DNA from 3 places in the Methylobacterium currus genome. Region 3 is predicted to be linked to each of the others. Evidence: riboswitches for the same ligand, from Rfam matches in the RefSeq annotation. Region 3 holds a riboswitch; each other region holds the start of a gene.
The links. Region 3 has a riboswitch for thiamine pyrophosphate ahead of thiO (glycine oxidase ThiO). Riboswitches for the same ligand answer to the same signal wherever they lie in the genome.
Positions count from the first base shown of each region.

Region 1: linked by a shared signal. The riboswitch ahead of DA075_RS17020 (LuxE/PaaK family acyltransferase) and the one ahead of thiO (glycine oxidase ThiO) in region 3 are both predicted to bind thiamine pyrophosphate.
Region 2: linked by a shared signal. The riboswitch ahead of thiC (phosphomethylpyrimidine synthase ThiC) and the one ahead of thiO (glycine oxidase ThiO) in region 3 are both predicted to bind thiamine pyrophosphate.

Region 1 covers NZ_CP028843.1:3,649,983-3,656,296, forward strand. Annotated here, with positions in the region: gene DA075_RS17005 (ABC transporter permease) at 1-113, opposite strand, end outside; gene DA075_RS17010 (ABC transporter ATP-binding protein) at 110-901, opposite strand; gene DA075_RS17015 (acyl-CoA reductase) at 891-2,345, opposite strand; gene DA075_RS17020 (LuxE/PaaK family acyltransferase) at 2,342-3,469, opposite strand; TPP riboswitch at 3,498-3,623, opposite strand; gene DA075_RS17025 (TetR/AcrR family transcriptional regulator) at 3,661-4,227, opposite strand; gene DA075_RS17030 (RidA family protein) at 4,360-4,788, shown strand; gene DA075_RS17035 (oxidoreductase) at 5,765-6,314, shown strand, end outside.
Region 2 covers NZ_CP028843.1:5,712,724-5,719,037, reverse strand. Annotated here, with positions in the region: gene DA075_RS38240 (ATP-binding protein) at 1-173, opposite strand, end outside; gene thiC (phosphomethylpyrimidine synthase ThiC) at 1,308-3,188, opposite strand; TPP riboswitch at 3,247-3,358, opposite strand; gene DA075_RS26310 (restriction endonuclease) at 3,495-3,869, shown strand; gene DA075_RS26305 (acyltransferase family protein) at 3,997-5,136, shown strand; gene DA075_RS26300 (type 1 glutamine amidotransferase) at 5,264-6,112, opposite strand.
Region 3 covers NZ_CP028843.1:6,516,226-6,522,539, reverse strand. Annotated here, with positions in the region: gene rpoD (RNA polymerase sigma factor RpoD) at 1-1,042, shown strand, start outside; gene DA075_RS29970 (DUF2798 domain-containing protein) at 1,100-1,354, opposite strand; gene DA075_RS29965 (adenylate/guanylate cyclase domain-containing protein) at 1,599-2,846, shown strand; TPP riboswitch at 2,908-3,038, shown strand; gene thiO (glycine oxidase ThiO) at 3,104-4,321, shown strand; gene thiS (sulfur carrier protein ThiS) at 4,318-4,530, shown strand; gene DA075_RS29950 (hypothetical protein) at 4,635-4,847, opposite strand; gene DA075_RS29945 (hypothetical protein) at 4,921-5,178, opposite strand; gene DA075_RS29940 (monovalent cation:proton antiporter-2 (CPA2) family protein) at 5,287-6,314, opposite strand, start outside.

The sequences.
Region 1 (6,314 bases), 2.9 Mb from region 3:
ACGGCGGAGGGGGCGGGCAGGACGAGGGGTGAGACGCTGCCTGAGCGGCACCACGCCTCCCAGGCGATGAGCAGGGCCGCCAGCAGCAGGGCGGAGGCGAGACGCGTCCTCACGCCGCCCGCCCGATCGCAGGAGACGGGCTGTTCGAGGGAGCGCCGTCCATGATCGCGCGGAGCGAGCGGCAGACCGCCCCGAAGGCGGGCTCGTAGCGGATGCCCGGCGGCCGGGGCCGCGGCAGCGGGACCGCGCCCTCGTGCACCAGGCGCCCGGCCGCCATCACGCCGACCCGGTCGCCGAGATAGGCCGCCTCGGCGATGTCGTGGGTGACGAAGAGCGCCGCGGTGCCGCGGGACGTGCAGAGGCGCAGGAGGTCCTCTTGCAACTCCTCGCGGGTCAGCGCGTCGAGGGCGGCGAAGGGCTCGTCGAGGAGGAGCAAGCTCGGCTCCGTCACCAGCGCCCGGGCCATCGCGACCCGGCTCTGCTGCCCGCCCGACAGGGCGGCGGGGCGGCGCTCGGTCAGGTCGCCGAGGCCCATCGCGGCGAGGAGGTCGCGGGCGGCCTCCCGGTCGGGGGCTTGAGGCCGGCGCTTGAGCGAGACCGGCAGCAGCACGTTGTCGAGGGCGGAGAGCCAGGCGAGCAGGGTCGGGGCCTGGAACACGAAGCCGACCTTTTCGGGCGGGCCGCTCACCCCCGTCCCGTCGATCCGCACCGTGCCGGCATCCGGTGCCAGCAGCCCGGCGGCGAGCTTGAGCAGGGTGGTCTTGCCGCAGCCGCTGCGGCCGAGCAGGCAGTGGATCGCCCCGCGGGGGATCGCCCAGTCGACGCCGGCGACGGTGTCGGTTGGATCGCCGGGGAAGCGGTAGCGCACGCCGGCGAGGGAGAGATACGGATCAGTCGGCATAGGGCGCGAAGCCTTCCGCCGCGGCCTCGGCGCTCGCCTCGATCTCCGTCATCGTGACGAGGTCGAGCAGGCTGAAGCGGCCGTCATGGTGCCAGCCGGCCTCCGGCGCGGTCATGCGGCCGAGGGCGGCGATCCGGGTGAGGCCGACCGCGGCCAGATCCTCCGCCAGGCGGAACAGCGTGGCGGGGGCCGCCGCGATCCCGGCGCTCTGGAGATACGCGCGGTGCGGCGCCACCAGGGCCGGCACGTCCGCGAGAGCGTCGACCGCCACCACGGCCACGCTGCGGTTGAGGCCGGACGGGCTCAAGCCCGTGGCGGCGTCGAGCAGCACGACGCTCCACGGATCGGCCGGATCGCCCAGCAGCGTCGCTTCCCCGTCGAGGGCCCGCATCTCGTGGGCGCTCCGCCAGGCCGCGATGGACGCGGCCTCGCCCGGATCGAGGCGCCGGCGCGGGTGGCGGCTCGCCAGGGCGGCGAGTCCATGGGCGAGGTGGCGGGCGAACTCGTCCGGCGCGACCGGACCGCCGCGCTCGACGAACAGCATCTGCGGTGCGTAGCAGCCCTGCTGCTCGTAGCGCACGATGTCCTGGGCGGCGAGGCGCGCGAGGGTGCCGGCGCGGCGGCTGTCCAGGGCCTCGCGGGCGATCATCGCGAAGCCGATGCGGTGGCCGTGCGGCAGGAACCGGGTGGTGACCGGCACCTTGGCGCGCAAAGCCGTCAGGGTCTCGTTGCCGCCATAGGCCATGACGCAATCGGCCTGCGCGAGGAAGGTGGCCTCGGTCCCGCCGGCGCCGCCCTTCCACCAGGTGACCGCCAGGCACTCGCCGAGTTCGGGATCGGTCTCCGCGATCAGGTGCGCGAACCAGCCCGCGGTCAGCGGCTCGGCCGAGGCGAGCTTGCCGATCGTGCCGGCCTTGACCAGCAACCCCGAGACGAGGCTCCAGAGCGGCAGGGCCGGGACGTTGCCGGCCCAGACATGCAGCAGCAGGTCGGGCCCCCGCGCCCGCACGAACCCGCCCTTCACCGCCGGCTGGAAGCCGTCGAGCACGCCGGGATTCGAAAAATCCTCGGCGAGGAACCGCAGCAGCTGCGGCCGCCGAAAGGTTTTCAGGTAGCTCGTCAGGCCGAGCCGCACCGTCTCGCGGTCGTAGCCGGTGACGACCGGCAGGAGCGCCTCCGCCTTCCGGCGCAACGGGTGGGCGCGGTCGAGCAGGCAGGCGCTCGCCCGGTCGATCGCCTCGACGATCCGGACGGTCTCCATCCGCCGCAGGGTCTCGCGGGCTCGGGCGCGGACATGCCCGCACAGGGCCTTCGCCTGATCCTCCCGGAGGTCCGGCAGCGCCACCCCGACGGTCTCGCCCCAGGCGCGGTGCTCGACGACGCGCCGGCCGACCGCCTCGGCCGGGAGGCCCGGGAGGTGCCCGGCCTGCTCCAGGATCCTCATCCCTGCGCGGCAGCCAGGAATTCGGCCACCGCGACCGAGCAGCCGCGCGACGCCGCGCCCTCGACCCGGCCGAGCAGCCGGAAGCCGCCCGGCGCGATCACGCCGGCATCCTCGGTCAGGATCGCCGAGACGGAATTGAAGTGGGCGAGGTCGTGGTGGACCAGCACGCCGGTCTCGCCCTCGGGCAGGTCCTGCCCGGTCAGCGGGTCGACGACGCGGCTGCGGATCCAGTGCGGGCCGGACTTCACCGGCGGACAGACCGCGTTGCCGTCGTCGTAGAATTGGGTGCTCAGTTCGGTCATGCCGTACATGTTGAGGCATTCGCTCCGCGGAACCCCGAAAGCTGCCGAGAGCCCGTCGTAGAACGCGTCCGGCTCGATCTCGCGCGACTGGCCCTTGAAGCCGCCGGTGTCGAAGAGGAAGCTCCCCGCCGGCAGGGCGAAGCGGCGGCCCCGCTCCGCCAGCGCGTCCATCACCGGCACGAAGGCGTAGGTGGCGCCCAAAAGCGCGAGGGGTTCGCCCGCGGCCTCGGCCTCGGCGAGGAATGTCAGCAGCGCGTCGAGGGCGAGCCCCCCGGGTCCGACGAAGACGGCGCTGTCCTCCGTGCCGAAATGGTCCTTCGCCAGCGCCAGGTAATGGGCGAGGGAGGAATGCGGGAGCGCCGCCTCGTCCGGAAACAGAATGCCCATCCGGATCGTCTGGCGCCCGCGCATGATCCGGGCGGCGAAGCCCGCGAGCATCGAGCGGTCGTAGACTGCGAGCGTCGGGTGGTAGCTGCGGCCCCGCCCGCTCCCGGTCGTGCCGCTCGTCATGAACACCCGTTCGGCCTCGTCGGGCGGGCAGCAGCTCAAGGTGAGATCCTTGAACGCCTTGATCGGCACCGCCGGGATGTCGCGCCAGCGCCGGACCGTCAGCGGCGTGCGCCCGCGCTGTTGCGCGAAGCGGCGATAGGGCGCGTTGTGGGCGAACTGATAGGCGAAGAGCCGCAGGGCCAGCGCCTCGAACTCCGCTTCGGTCGCGCTTGGGCGCCCGATGAAATCGAGGAGGGCCTCGACGATCTCCGCTTGCGACATGACGGCCACCTCGCGCCCATCCCGGGCGACGGCCAGTCCGGCGGAGATCATGCGCGAAAAGACGGCTGTGAGGGCCTTGCCCTCGCCGGTCCCGCATCCCTACGCCGGCATGACCCGGATCAGGTTCATAGGGTCACCGCGGCGCCCGGACGGGTCCGGACCGGCGGAATCTCAGCCTCCTCACGAGGCCCCCCTGGGAGCCGAAGACACTGGGGGGTGCGGGGGCGGGTGTCAAGTTGCGCTCAAGGGCGCGCCAACCCCTCGGCGAGCCGCCGGAACGCCTCGAGCGCCTTGCCCAGCGTCGCCTCCGGCTCCCGCGACGCCGCGACCCAGAGGGCCGCGTGGAGCGAGGCGCCGTTGAGGAGCCGCGCGGCAGCTTCCGCGTCCACCGGGGGGATCGCCCCGTCCGCGACGAGGGTCTGGATGCGCCGGGTCGTCTCGGCGAGGCAGGCATTCTGGCTCGGCCACAGCGACGGATCGCCGAGGACCGCCGGGCCGTCGAGGAGCAGGATGCGCTGGATCTCCGGCTCCAGCGCCATCTCGATATAGGCCCGGTACTCGTCGAGGAGGCCGCGCCACGGGTGAGAGGCCCGCTCGCCGACCGCGCGCAGGCGCGCCGCCATCTCGGCGTCGATCCGGTCGATCACCGCCTGGAGCAGCCCCTTCTTGTCGCCGAAATTGTGATAGAGCGCACCCCGCGTCAGCCCGGCCGCGGCGGTCAGCTCGTCCATCGAGGCGGCCGCATAGCCCTTCCGCGCGAAGGCCTCCCGGGCTGTCCGGATGAGCTTGTCCTTCGTCTCTTCCATCATCTGCGCGCGTCGTCCGGCCACCTCGACCCACCCTCATTGGCATACGCAGCGCATGTGAATTGACATACGCTGCGTATCCGTGCTCTCTCACATACGTCCCGTATATCAACTTGAGGACCGAGGGAGCAATTCATGGCGCAGGCTCAGACCGACGTTCCGGCGCGGCGCATGCGCGACGCCGTCTTTCCGCCCGGCCGGCAGGCCCTCTACGAGCGGCACCGCTACTCGGCCGCGATCCGCTCCGGCGACCTGCTGTTCGTCTCCGGCCAGGTCGGCAGCCGCGAGGACGGCTCGCCGGAACCCGACTTCGCGGCTCAGGTCGCCCTGGCGTTCACCCGGCTCGCGGCGGTGCTGGAAGCGGCGGGCTGCACCTTCGACGACGTCGTCGACGTGACGACCTTCCACACCGACCCGGCGGCGCAGCTCGACACCGTGATGCGGGTGCGTGACGGCGTGGTCGGCGAGGCGCCCTATCCGAACTGGACCGCGGTCGGCGTGACCTGGCTCGCGGGGTTCGACTTCGAGATCAAGGCGATCGCGCGGATCCCGGCCGGCGGGTGAGCGCTCGCGCCGAGGGCGGCCGGGAGACGCGCCGCCCCGGTCCTGGCGTCCGCCATCATCACGGGGGCGCGAACGGGCACTCGGCGATGATCTTGATGATCTTCGCGAGCCGGTTCTCCGCCGCGTCCTCCGTCTTTTCCCGAGCCGACTTTTTCCCGGGGGCGACTTGGCCGCCTTCTCCCTCGGTGCCTCGGACGGGCTCGACACGCCGATGTCCTGCATCGCCCGCCCGATCGCTTGCCGGACCTCGGCGGACGTGAAGCTCTTCGAGCGCATCTTGGGCGCCAGCACCTCTACGCCGTCGTAGGTGCGGCCGACCGTCTTGCCGCTGCGGGTTGAACGACTGCGAGATGTCCTCGTCGTCGCCGGCACGCGGGACACGCGACAGGGCGGCAGGCCTGACTCGCGACGTGACGTTAGCGCTGCCCGCTCCGACTGTCACCAGCGTGTCGATCGCCGGCAGTCCTAGGAATTTCAGTCGCTCTCCCAAAGATGACGGAGGCGAAGACGGAGAGATTGGCTTACAATCCACGACGAAGCCGCTGCCAACACATCGGGTACTGATCATGATTTGAAAATTTCTAGAAGTAAAAATGTCAAAACATCATATTTAATAATTAACATCATAAATCTTGTAAATCTGCAGTAAATAAATTATAAAATGAATGTTCGTGCCGTTTCGTAGCCATTAATCATGATTTCTTGAACAGAGATCATGGAATTTTGTGTCATAGTCACATGATTCGAGGTGAGAATCCTAGTCAAGGGCGCCATCGTGCCAGACTTTCGAGGCTCGATGATGGCCGGGAATGTCCCCGGCGGGAGTTTCCGGCTGGAATTCGGCTTCGCGCCTTCGCCGCCCGTCCCCGGCATCGAGTCGCGCGGCGCTGCCGGAACCTCGCTCGGTGCGCCGCGCTATCCCGGTCGATCGGCCGGGTCCTCGAGGGCTCCGGCGGCCTATTTCGGGACCTCATCCATGCCGCAGATATCGACGCCGGTCTGGCTCATCACCGGCTGCTCCACCGGGTTCGGGCGCGAACTGGCCAAGCTGGTCCTCGCCCGCGGCTGGCGTGCGGTGGTCACGGCGCGCGACGCCGCCCGGGTCGCCGACCTCGCGGCGGGGGCGGAGGACCGGGTGCTGGCGCTGCCCCTCGACGTGACGAAGCCCGATCAAGTCGCGGCGGCGGTGGCCGGCGCTCAGGAGCGGTTCGGCCGCATCGACGTCCTCGTCAACAATGCCGGCTACGGCTACCAGGCCTCGGTCGAGGAGGGCGAGGAGGAGAAGATCCGCGCCCAGTTCGACGCCAACGTGTTCGGACTGTTCGCCCTCACCCGCGCGGTGCTGCCGGTGATGCGGGCGCAACGGAGCGGGCACATCATCAACATCACCTCGGTCGCCGGGCTGATCGGGTTTCCCGGCTCGGGCTACTACGCGGCGAGCAAGCACGCGGTCGAGGGCTGGTCGGACGCGCTGGCGGCGGAGGTCGGACCCCTGGGGCTGCGGGTCACCTGCGTCGAGCCTGGGC
Region 2 (6,314 bases), 800 kb from region 3:
GCGCCGGTGAGGCTGAGGAGCCGCCAATGCTCGGGACCGTCCGGGCTCTCCGGCACCCGCTCGAACAGGGCGCCGTAGGCCGCGCCGGTCAGGTGGGTCGCGGCCTCCACCACCGTGTCGCCGAGGCGCTGGCGGTCGAGCTCGCTCGCGAGCGCCGTGCCGAGGCGGTTCATCACCTCCAGGCGCTGGGTCTCGGCGCGCAGGGCCGCGGCGGCCCGCGCGCGCTCGGCCGCGCGCTCGCGCTGGCGCTGGGCAGCGCTCGCGATCTCGGCGCTCACCGCGGCGACCTCCGCCGGCACCCCGGCGAGGACGGGGGCCGCGCGGCCGGAGCCGAGGGCCACCGCCTGATCGCGCAGGGCCCGGAGCGGCGCCGCGATGCCGCGGGCGAAGGCCAGCGCCAGAACCGCCGCGATGGCGGCCAGCATGCCGCCGAGCGCGGCGAACCAGACGAGGGAGGCCCGCACCGGGGCCGCCAGCGCCTCCTCCGGCACTCCGACGGCGACGCGCCAATCCGGTACCCCGGCCCGCGCATAGGCGACGAAGAACGGGTCGCCCTCCATCGAGGCGCCGCGCCAGCTCCCCTCCGGCCCGGTGGCTCGGCGCAGATCGTCGGGGGCCTGCACGCCGGTGAAGCGCTCCGGCGCCCGGGTGCGGGTCAGGATCCGCTGGTCGCGGTCGATGACGCTCAGCACCCAGGCCTTCGGCACGCCGCCGGAGGCCAGCACGTCGCGGATCCGGTCCGTCGGCAGGGAGAAGGACAGGAGGTAGAGCACCGCGTCGCCGCCGCGGCGCATCACCGGCACCGTCACCCGGAACCGTCCGTCGACCACGCCCGAGACCGCAGGGCGGCCGTTGAGCGCGCTCGCATCGGCCGCGTCGAGGCGTTCCGCCATCGGTTCGGCGCCGAGGTCGATCAGGCGCCGCCCGTCGGCGTCGCGCAGGGTCGCCGGCAGGCCGCTGCGGCGGAGCAGCTCCTGCATCTGCTCGCGGAACGCCGTCACGTCGCCGCGCTGGAGCGCGTTGGAGAGGCTCAGGGCCTCGAGGGTGGCGACGAGGCTCGCCACCTCGCGGTCGACCGCCGCCGCCTCCATGCGGGCGCGGCCCAGGGCCTCCGCCTCGAGGCGGTCCCGCGCCGCGCCGGCGAATTGCCACAGCACCACGCCGCCGAAGATCAGGATCGGCACCGCCAGACCGAGGGCGAAGACGACCAGACGGCGCATGATCGAGCCCGGACGCGCGCGTCCAGGCGGAGACGGGGCAGGCCCCGGCGGGGCCGCTTGGGCCTGCATCGGCATGGCGGTGGGTTCCTATTCGCCGGGTGCGACGTAGAGGTCCCCGCCCTGCGTCATGAATTCCGCCGATTTTTGGGCCATGCCGGCCGCCCGCTCCGCTTCGCTCAAGGGTGTGGCCTCGCCGACCACGGCGCTCGCCGCCGCCATGGCCAGCACGTCGGCGCGCAGGTCCTGGGTGATCTTCATCGAGCAGAATTTCGGCCCGCACATCGAGCAGAAATGCGCGACCTTGTGGGCGTCCTTCGGCAGGGTCTCGTCGTGATAGGCCCGCGCCGTGTCCGGATCGAGGGAGAGGTTGAACTGGTCCTCCCAGCGGAAGTCGAACCGGGCCCGCGACAGGGCGTCGTCGCGCAATTGGGCGGCCGGGTGGCCCTTGGCGAGGTCGGCGGCATGGGCGGCGATCTTGTAGGTGATGACGCCGGTCTTCACGTCGTCGCGGTTCGGCAGGCCGAGATGCTCCTTCGGGGTGACGTAGCAGAGCATCGCGGTGCCGAACCAGCCGATCATCGCCGCGCCGATGCCGGAGGTGATGTGGTCGTAGCCCGGCGCCACGTCGGTGGTGAGCGGGCCGAGCGTGTAGAACGGCGCCTCGCCGCACTCGGCGAGCTGCTTCTCCATGTTGACCTTGATCTTGTGCATCGGCACGTGGCCGGGGCCCTCGATCATCACCTGGCAGCCCTTGGCATGGGCGACCTCGGTGAGTTCCCCCAAGGTCTCCAGCTCGGCGAACTGCGCCGCGTCGTTGGCGTCCGCGATCGAGCCCGGGCGCAGGCCGTCGCCGAGGGAGAACGACACGTCGTAGGCCCGGCAGATGTCGCAGATCTCCTCGAACCGCTCGTAGAGGAACGATTCCCGGTGCCCGGCGAGGCACCAGCGCGCCATGATCGAGCCGCCGCGCGAGACAATGCCGGTGACGCGCCGGGCGGTGAGCGGCACGTGGGCGAGGCGCACGCCGGCATGGATGGTGAAGTAATCCACCCCCTGCTCGGCCTGCTCGATCAGCGTATCGCGAAACACCTCCCAATCGAGCTTGAGGGGATCGCCACCGACCTTCTCCAGCGCCTGGTAGATCGGCACCGTCCCGATCGGCACCGGCGCATTGCGCAGGATCCAGCCACGGATGTTGTGGATGTTGCGCCCCGTCGAGAGGTCCATGACCGTGTCGGCGCCCCAGCGGATCGCCCACACCATCTTCTCGACCTCCTCGGCGGCCGAGGAGGTCACGGCCGAGTTGCCGATATTGGCGTTGATCTTGACGAGGAAGTTGCGGCCGATGGCCATCGGCTCGAGTTCGGTGTGGTTGATGTTGGCCGGGATGATCGCCCGCCCGCGCGCCACCTCGTCGCGCACGAAGTCCGGCGTGATGAAGGGCGGGATGCTCGCCCCGAAGCTCTCGCCGTCGGCGAGCTTGTCCGCGGCCCCCGCCAGCATCGCCTCGCGGCACAGGTTCTCCCGGTGGGCGACGTAGATCATCTCCTCCGTGACGATCCCGGCGCGGGCGAACTCGTACTGGGTGACCCTCTGGCCCGGGGCGCCCCGGCGCACGGTGCGGGCGGCCGGGCACGGCGCCACCAGCCTGTCCGCGCTGGCGAAGCCGTTATCCTCTGGCTTCACCGCCCGGGGGGCGGTTGCCGCGTAGCCGCGGCCCGCGATCCAGCGCTTACGGATCTCGGGCAGACCGGCCGCGAGGTCGATGCGTGCATCGGCCTCCGTATAGGGGCCCGACGGGTCGTAGACCCGCACCGGGGCCTCGCGCGGATCGGAGAGCGCGATCTCCCGGTAGGGCACATGAAGGTCGGGGCGCTCCTGGGGCGAGGCGTAGGCCTTCACCGAGCCGGCGACGGGCCCCGTGGTGACGCTGTGCGGCAGATCTTTCGCGAGGATGGGTGCGTTCATGGATCTCTCCCGGGGAGACGATCCGGCCTCGGGGCGCGAGGACGCACGGGTCACGTCGGTCATGGCAGGTTCCCGTCCCTCCGCCGGTACGAACCGGATCAGGTTCAAGGGTCAGGACGCACGCTCGTCCAATCTCAGCCCCCGTCGGCGGGGCTCCCCTCGGTCACGGGGCGACTGTCCGGCGGGGCGCGAGGTTTGTCAATCGCAGGCCGGCGGCGGCGCTGCGGCATCCCGGCCGCGACCTTGAAACGCCCGGGCGCCGCGACCCAGATACGGACGGTTCTCCCCGCCATTCAGGAGCTGGCCTTGGGACGCCGAGAGCGGCGCTGGCGCGACGACGACCCCTCGACCCATGGCACCCATGCCAGCGAACCGGCGATCTGCCCGCTCTGCGAGCGGCCGATCCCGCCCGGCGCCCGCCAGAGCAAGCATCACCTGACGCCGAAGCTGAAGGGCGGCACCCATGGCGAAACGGTGCAACTGCACCAGATCTGCCACTCGGCGATCCATGCCCGCCACAGCGAGGCCGAACTGGCGCGTCGCCTCAGCGACGTCGAGAGCCTGCGGGCCGAGCCGGAGATCGCCCGCTTCCTCGCCTGGGTGCGCACCAAGCCGGACGATTTCCACACCGCGACGCGCCTGACCCGGACGCGGCGTGAGGCGAGGCGGAGCGTCCGGTAACGGCATCGACATCGTCGACGAGACGGTGAATCCGCGGTTGCGAGTTCTCGCGCGATTCGATCGGCCGATCCGGCTGCGATCTTTACGCCTCCCTGCGAGCCTTCGCGCCTTGTCCGTGGAGACGCCGATGTCCGCCCGCCCCAGCACCGAACCCGCCCTCTCGGTCCGGCCGGACGATCCGGTGCGCCCGCGCGGCGTGCCGGAAGCGGGCCGCCTCGCCTGGGTCGACGTCGCCAAGGGGATCTGCATCATCCTGGTGGTGATGATGCACTCCACCCTCGGGACCGGCGAGGCGATGGGGGCCGAAGGCTTCATGCACCACGTGGTGGAGTTCGCCAAACCGTTCCGGATCCCGGACTTCTTCCTCCTGTCCGGCCTGTTCGTCGGCCGCGTGATCGACCGCGACTGGCGGCTCTTCGCCGACCGGCGCATCGTCCACTTCGCGTATTTCTACCTGCTGTGGCTTCTGCTCCAATCGGCGGTGAAGTACGGCCAGATCACCGACGGGGCGGGACCCGGCGCGTTCCTCGCCCATCTCGCCTACGGGTTGATCGAGCCCTACTCGACCCTGTGGTTCATCTACCTGCTGGCGGTGTTCTCGGTCGCCGTGAAGCTGCTGCGCCGGGTCCCCGGCCCGGTGCTGCTGGTCGGCGCCGCCCTGCTGCAGCTCGCACCCATCCATACCGGCTCGACCCTGATCGACGAGTTCTGCGCCCGCTTCGTCTACTTCGTCGCCGGATACCTGTTCGCGGCCCGCATCTTCGCCCTGGCCGACTGGGTGCGGGCGCGGGCCGGCCTCGCGCTCGCCGGCCTCGCCGCCTGGGCGCTGATCGAGGGTGTCCTGGTCTTCACGCCGACCGGCCTGGCCTCGCACCCGACCCTGGCGGGCCTGCCGGGGTTGAGCCTGGGGCTCGGCGCCGCCGGGGCGCTGGCCATCGTGGCGACGGCGGCCCTGCTGACCCGGGCCGGTGGTCCCGTCACAGCCTTGCTCCGGGCCTGCGGCGAGCGCTCGATCGTGATCTACCTCGCCTTCTTCCTGCCGATGGCGGCGCTTCGCACCGCCCTCGTGAAGAGCGGGATCATCGCGGATGTCGGCCTCGTCTCGCTCCTCGTCACCGTGGCGGCGGTGGCCGTGCCTCTCGGGATCGAGCGGCTGGTGCGCCACAGCCCGGCCCGGTTCCTGTTCCGCCGGCCGGCCGCCTTCCACCTCGTCGGCGAGGAGCGCCCCGGCCCGGCTCCCCGCCTCGCCTCCGCCCCGACGACCTGACCTGCCGGCCTCGGGCCGGCTGAACCGGTTGCCGGACCTCAGCCGACAGCCTCATTCACGAGAAGCCGGGCTTCTCGGGGCCGAGGTCGCACGCTTCCTGCCCTGCATGCGGGCGGCCTCATCCGCCTCAGCGGCGGGCGGCGCGCGGCCGCACCAGACGGTCGAGGAAGTTCCCGATCTCGCGCCGGCGCCGCTCCGGCACCAGCACCTCGGCGGTGACGCCGAGGCGCCAGGCGAGATCGGGGCGTCCTTCCGGATCGTGATGCAGGTCGCGCAAGGAATCCGCGTAGGCCTGAAGCGAAGGCGCGTCCGGGCACAGGCCCGCCTCCACCACGCCCTGGGCCGACAGGCGCAGCATCGCCGCGACCTCGTCGAGGTCGAGCTCGGGATGGTACTGCGTGCCCCAGAACACCCCCTCGCCGAGGCGGATCTCGATCGCCTGGACGTCGAGGCGGTCGTTGCCGGCAAGGATGCGGGCGCCCGGCGGCGGTTCGATCACGGCGTCGTCGTGGATGGCCGGCGCGTCCCAGGCCGGCGGCCGGCCGTCGAGGAGCGGGTGCCCGGCTCCGGCTTGCGTCCGGCTGATGGCGCGGGCGAGCCCGAATTCCGGGCCCTTCGGGTTGCGGCCGGCCCGGCCCCCGGCGATCGTGGCCGCCACCTGCACGCCCCAGCACGAGCCGAAGACCGGAAGGCCGGCCTCGAGCGCCGCCCGCATCAGCTCGCATTGCCGCGTCACCGCAGGCCCGCCCTCCTCCACGTGCAGGGTCGAGCCGGTCAGCACCAGGGCATCGCATTCGGGAAGAGCGCGAGGCAGCACCATATTCGCATCGGCGGGGGCGACGAGATGGCAATGGGCGTCCGGCGCCAGGGCGCGCAGGATGCCCGCATAGGTCTCGGCCGAGGTCTTGTCGCAGACCGAGAGATGCGTCTCGCGGCCGGCCCGGTCGTTCCCGTCGGCCACCAGAAGGTGCAGCATGTCGGCTCCTTGATAGAGCCACCGCAACGCTCGCCCTGGTGCGCCGTTCCCGGCGCGGCTTGCCGCAGCCCGGCGGCCACAGCGCTAAGTCCCGAGGATCCTTCGACAAAGTTTCGGTTAACGGCCCTTAAACCCGCCTCAATTAACGTCTCTTGAGTGTCCTGCGCGGGCCGGCGACGCCTCGCGTGGGCCGGCGACGCCC
Region 3 (6,314 bases):
GGCGCTGGTCGAGCAGCTCTACGACATCAACAAGCGGCTGATCTCGCATGAGGGCCGCCTGATGCGGCTCGCCGAGAACCACGGCGTCGCCCGCGACGAGTTCCTGCGCCACTACCAGGGCTACGAGCTCGACCCGCACTGGGTCGAGCGGGTCGCCAAGCTCGGCGGCAAGGGCTGGAAGAACTTCACCGAGCGCGGCGCCGACAACATCGGCACGCTGCGCGAGCAGATCATCTCGCTCGCCTCTGAGACCGGCCTGGAGATCCAGGAGTACCGGAAGATCGTCCACATGGTCCAGAAGGGCGAGCGCGAAGCCCGCCAGGCCAAGAAGGAGATGATCGAGGCGAACCTGCGGCTGGTGATCTCGATCGCCAAGAAGTACACCAACCGCGGCCTGCAGTTCCTGGACCTGATCCAGGAGGGCAATATCGGCCTGATGAAGGCCGTCGACAAGTTCGAGTACCGCCGCGGCTACAAGTTCTCGACCTACGCCACGTGGTGGATCCGGCAGGCGATCACCCGCTCGATTGCCGACCAGGCCCGCACGATCCGCATCCCGGTGCACATGATCGAGACGATCAACAAGATCGTCCGGACCTCGCGCCAGATGCTGCACGAGATCGGCCGCGAGCCGACCCCGGAGGAACTGGCCGAGAAGCTGGCGATGCCGCTGGAGAAGGTGCGCAAAGTCCTCAAGATCGCCAAGGAGCCGATCTCGCTGGAAACCCCGATCGGCGACGAGGAGGATTCCCACCTCGGCGACTTCATCGAGGACAAGAACGTCGTCCTGCCGATCGACGCGGCGATCCAGTCGAACCTGCGCGAGACCACCACCCGGGTGCTGGCCTCGCTCACCCCCCGCGAGGAGCGCGTGCTGCGCATGCGCTTCGGCATCGGCATGAACACCGACCACACCCTGGAGGAGGTCGGCCAGCAGTTCTCGGTGACCCGCGAGCGCATCCGCCAGATCGAGGCCAAGGCCCTGCGCAAGCTCAAGCATCCGAGCCGGTCGCGGAAGCTGCGGAGCTTCCTCGACAATTGAGGCCGCGGACACAGCGAGAAAGGCCCGGCAGGCGATCCGCCTGCCGGGCCTTTGTCGTTATTGCGGCGGCGCCACGATCCGCGCCACCGCGCGCCGGACCAGCGGCAGCACGAGCAGCAGGGTCGGGAAGGCGACGAGCCACGAGAAGCCCCAGGCCCGGGGCCAGTGCCAGAGCATGCCCGGCGTGAACCCGATGCTGAGCAGGGTCGAGATGCCGGAGACGACGCAGGTCATCAGCACGGAGAGCAGGAAGGCGGTGACGAGCGGTGCAGACGAGGCCGGCAGCCGTCGTGCCGATGGGGAAGAGGTCATGACACGTCTTTCGAGACGGGCGGCCTGCCCGGGCGATGCGGCGCGCACTCGCCCGGCGGAGACCACCCGAGGGAGCGCGTTGCCTGACGTGAGACGCTTACGGCCGGCCGGGACACGGCCCGGCGACGACCTTGCCGATAGCAGACGCAGGGTCACATGCCAAGCGGATGGACCGGTTGTCCGTAGCCAAGCCTTTCCGCAACCAAGCCTTGCCGTCCTGCGGCGCAACGCCCATCTCAGCGCCATGCACGACCCGCTTCGCCCTCATCCCGCTCCGACGCCCACGGCCGCGGCGGACGGATCGGAGGCGAGCGACATCCCGATCGGCCTGTTCCGCGACTGCGTCGCCCTGCGCGACTGGCTGCTCAGCGAGGGGGCAAGATTGCCGGAATCCGGCGATCTCCTCGCCGGCATGGCCGAGCGGCTGAACGATCTCGGCGTGCCGGTCGACCGGGCCACCACCGCCATCGATGCGCTGCACTCGGACTATTCCGGCGTCGGCCGGTTCTGGACCCGCGAGGACGGCGTCAGCTTCCGCCTGTTCCCGCATGGCGAGGTCACCGAGCAGGCGCTGGCCCGCAGCCCCTTCGCCCATGTCTACGCCACCGGCGAATGGCTGATTCTCGACCTGCGCGAGACGCCGGACGACCGCTACAGCATCATCCCGGAGCTGAAGGCGGCGGGCTACACCCACTACATCACCGTCCCCCTTTTCTTCACCAACGGCACCAAGAACGGCGTCACCTTCGCGACCCGCGATCCCCGCGGCTTCGGCGACGACGACCTGGCGATCCTGCGCTTCATCATCCCGACCCTGTCGGCGGTGATGGAGATGCGCGGCCTCAATGCCCGCCTCGATCACGTGCTGCGGGTCTATGTCGGCGACGGGCCGCATCAGGCGATCCTGGCCGGCTTCATCCGCCGCGGCCAGGTCGAGCGGATCCGCTCGGCGATCCTCTTCGCCGACATGCGCGGCTACACCCACCTCACCGACGCGCTGACGCCCGAGGCCTCGGTGGAGCTTCTCAACACCTATTTCGACTGCCTGGTGCCGCCGATCGAGAGCGAGGGCGGCGAGGTGCTGAAATACATGGGCGACGGTCTCCTGGCGATCTTTCGCGAGAGCGGCGACGATCTCGGCGGCGCCGCGCAAGGCGCACTCTCGGCCGCGCAGGCGGCTTTGCGCCGCGTCGAGGAGGCGAACCGCGCCGGGCGTTTTCCCACCCGCATCGAGGTCGGCATCGCGCTCCACCACGGCGAGGCGGCCTACGGCAATGTCGGGTCCGGCGCCCGGCTCGACTTCACGGTGATCGGGCGCGACGTGAACCTGGCGAGCCGGCTCGCCAAGCTCAACAAGGTCCTGTCCGAGTCGCTCCTGATGTCGAAGCCCTTCGTCGACTTCCTGTGGGGCGACCCCGAGCTGCTCGGCACCCATCCCCTCGACGGCATCGCCGAGGAGATGGCGATCTACCGGCCGGGCAAGGGCGGGTGAAGGGGCGGGTGAAGGGGCGGCTGAGGGGTGTTGACGGCAGGCCCGTCCCCCGCCAAATACCGAGCGTTCCAGGGAGATCCCCGACAAGGGGCTGAGACACCGCTGGACCGCCGCCCTCGGGCCGGTCAGCGCGGAAATCCTTCGAACCTGATCCGGCTCATACCGGCGTAGGGATTGGACAGGGTCCGCCAGGACCCGCGCGCATCATCCGGCATTCGGGCGCAGTCCAGTCTCTTCGGGCCACCGTGGAGACGAGGGTGCACGCGCAGACGATCGGACGGCGGAGCGGACCGGCCACAGATCCCGAGAGCGACCGGCTGCCGGAACGGGCCCAGGGTGCGATCGATGTCGCAGTGATTGGCGCCGGGCTGATCGGCCTGTCGATCGCGTGGCGCCTGGCCAAGGCGGGTCTCGCCGTCGCGGCGATCGAGCGGGCCAAGGCCGGGGACGGCGCCAGCCTCGCCGCCACCGGCATGCTGGCGGCGGCGGCCGAGCACGAGCCAGGGGGCGAGGCCCTGCTGCCGCTCTGCCTCGCGAGCCAGCGCCTCTGGCACCCTTTTCGCGATGAGCTGGAGGCCGAATCAGGTCTGACCATCGACTACCGCCGCGAGGGCACCTTCGTGATCGCGCTCGGCCGCGACGAGGTCGAGCGCCTGCGCTTCCGCCACGACTTGCAGCGCCGCGACGGCCTCGCCGTCGAGTGGCTGTCCGGCCCGGCCATCCGCGCCCGCGAGCCGGGCCTGCGCCCCACCGTCACCGCCGGCCTGTTCTGCGCCGACGACCATCAGGTCGATCCGGCCCGGGTGATGGCCGCCCTGCGCCGGGCCTTTCGCGCGGCCGGCGGGCGCCTCGTCGAGGAGACCACCGTCACCGCGCTCCTTCGGGAGGGCGGCCGGGTCGCCGGCGTCGAGACGAGCGCGGGCACCGTGCGGGCGGGTACCGTCGTCCTCGCCTCCGGCGCCTGGGCCGGGGAGGGGAGCCTGGTGCCGGACCTCGCCCTGCCGGTCCGCCCCCTCAAGGGCCAGTCGGTCGCGCTGCAGATGACCCCCCGCAGCGGGTCTCTCTCCCACGTGGTCTGGACCGAGCAGGTCCACATGGCGCCGAAGGGCGACGGCTCGCTCATCGTCGGCGCCACCGTGGAGGAGACCGGCTTCGACCCGCACCTCACCGCCGGCGGCCTCTACGCCCTGCTCGAAGGCGCCCGACGGGCCCTGCCGGGGGTGGAGGAGATGCGGGTGGCCGGGATCTGGAGCGGCTTTCGCCCGACCTCGGACGACGACGCCCCGATCCTAGGCGAGGCCTTGCCCGGCCTGGTGCTGGCGGTCGGCCACCACCGCAACGGTTACCTCCTGGCCCCGGTCACCGCCGAGGCCGTCTCCACCCTGATCCTGCGCGGCGAGACGCTGCCGGTGGCCGCTCCCTTCGGCCTCGCCCGGTTCGCGCCGCACCATTCCCTCCGCAGCGAGACCCCATGAAGCTCTTCGTCAACGGCGAATCCCGCGACAGCGACGCCGCCACGCTCGACGCCCTCTGGCGCCAGGAGACCGCCGGGCTGGACCTGCCCGGCCCGCAGGGCTTCGCCATCGCGCTCAACGGCGCAGTGGTGCGCCAGCGCGACTGGGCGGCCACGGCGCTGACGGAGGGCGACCGCGTCGAGATCGTGCGCGCGATGCAGGGTGGTTAGGCAGACGACGAATTCGCCTGACGCCCCCTTCGTTCCGGGCGCGGAACGGGCGGAGGCTTGCGACAGGGGCTTGCGACAGGCCGCCGGCCCATGCCGCGAGGACCTCAAAATCCCCCGGTGCGCCACAAGGCGACCGCCGCCGCGACCAGCACGGCGAGCCAGGCGCCGGCGACCAGCATCAGGGTGCGCCGGTGGCCGGAGCGCGGCCGGTTGTCGTTGGCCGCGCGGCGCAGCCGGAGGGAGGCGGCGGCGTAGCCGTGAGTGGACGCCGCGATCGTGGCCGGGCGGGCAGGGGCGGTCTTGCGCAGGCTCGTCATGGCGATTCGTGCTCGTCGGACGACGATAGCACGCGCGCGCGCCGAACGTGAGCCGGCCGAACGACGCAAGCCGTCAGGACGACAAAAGGGGCGAGAACGGGATCGGGCGCGCGGCGATCCGGGGGGCGTGATCGTCGATCCAGCGCGGGCTGAGCACGGCGCCGTCCTCGGTCACGATCCAGGGCAGGGCCTCGGGACCCCCGGCCCGCACCGCCGCCGCGAGGGCGGCGCGCAGGGTGGGATAGCGGCGCGTCTCCCGCGGCCCCGATGCCCCTCGCGTGCCGTGCCACACCATCAGCTCGGCCGGACGCTCCATCTGCGGCTGCGACATCGTCGAACTCCTCTCGGCGCACCGAGGCTCGGTGAACCGAGAGGAGAATGACGCTTCCGCTCTGAGGCGGCGCTTACCGGAGGATTGCAGTTTGGTAACGAAGCCGCGTCACGACTCCGCCGGCGCCTCGCGATGCGGCCGCAGCTCCGGGGCACCGATCTCGGGCTCGGCCTCCGCCGCCGGCTCGCTCCGGCTCTCGGCCCGGCTGGTGTCGATGAACAGGCGGGCCTCGCCCTCGCCGAGGCCCAGGCTGCGCAGCGCATAGAGCGCCATGCCGAAGCCGACCTCGCGCTCGGCCATCAGCACCAGCCCCACCTTTTCCTCCTCGAGCTTGCGCCGCTCGGTGTCGCTGTGGGTGCGCACCACCGTGTCGATCCCCGGATTGGCCTCGCGGGCGATCTCGATCAGGCGACGGGCCTGATGCGCGTCCGGGCTCGCCACCACCAGCAGCCGCGCCCGCCCGATATCTGCGGCAGTGAGGATGCCCGGCGCGCTGGCATCGCCGAACACCGCCGCGATGCCGGCGGCACGCAGTTCCTCGACCCGGCGCCGGTCGCGCTCCACCACCACGTAGGGCAGTTCCCAGGCGGCCAGCGCCTTGCCGATGGCGCTGCCGACCCGGCCGTAGCCGACCACCACCGCGTGGCCCTCGCGGCCCCTGGCGTGGGACGAGATCGCGAGCTGCTCAGCCCCGCGCTCGAACCGGGCGGCCAGCGCCGGCCGCCCCTCGATGAACCGGCTGACGCGGCTCATGCCGGCGAAGATCAGCGGGTTGAGGGTGATGGAGAGGAGGGAGCCGGCCAGGATCAGGTCGCGCCCTTCCGGCGGCAGCAGCTTCAGGCCGATGCCGAGGCTCGCCAGGATGAACGAGAATTCGCCGATCTGCGCCAGGCTCGCCGCGATGGTGAGCGCCGTCGAGAGCGGATGGCGGAAGGCCAGCACGATGGCGATGGCGGCCAGCGACTTGCCGACCAGGATCACCGCCAGGGTGGCGAGCACGGCCAGCGGCTCGCGCAGCAGGATCGTCGGGTCGAACAGCATGCCGACCGAGACGAAGAACAGGACCGCGAAGGCATCCTGCAGCGGCAGCGAATCCGCCGCGGCCTGGTGGCTGAGGTCCGATTCGGCCAGCACCA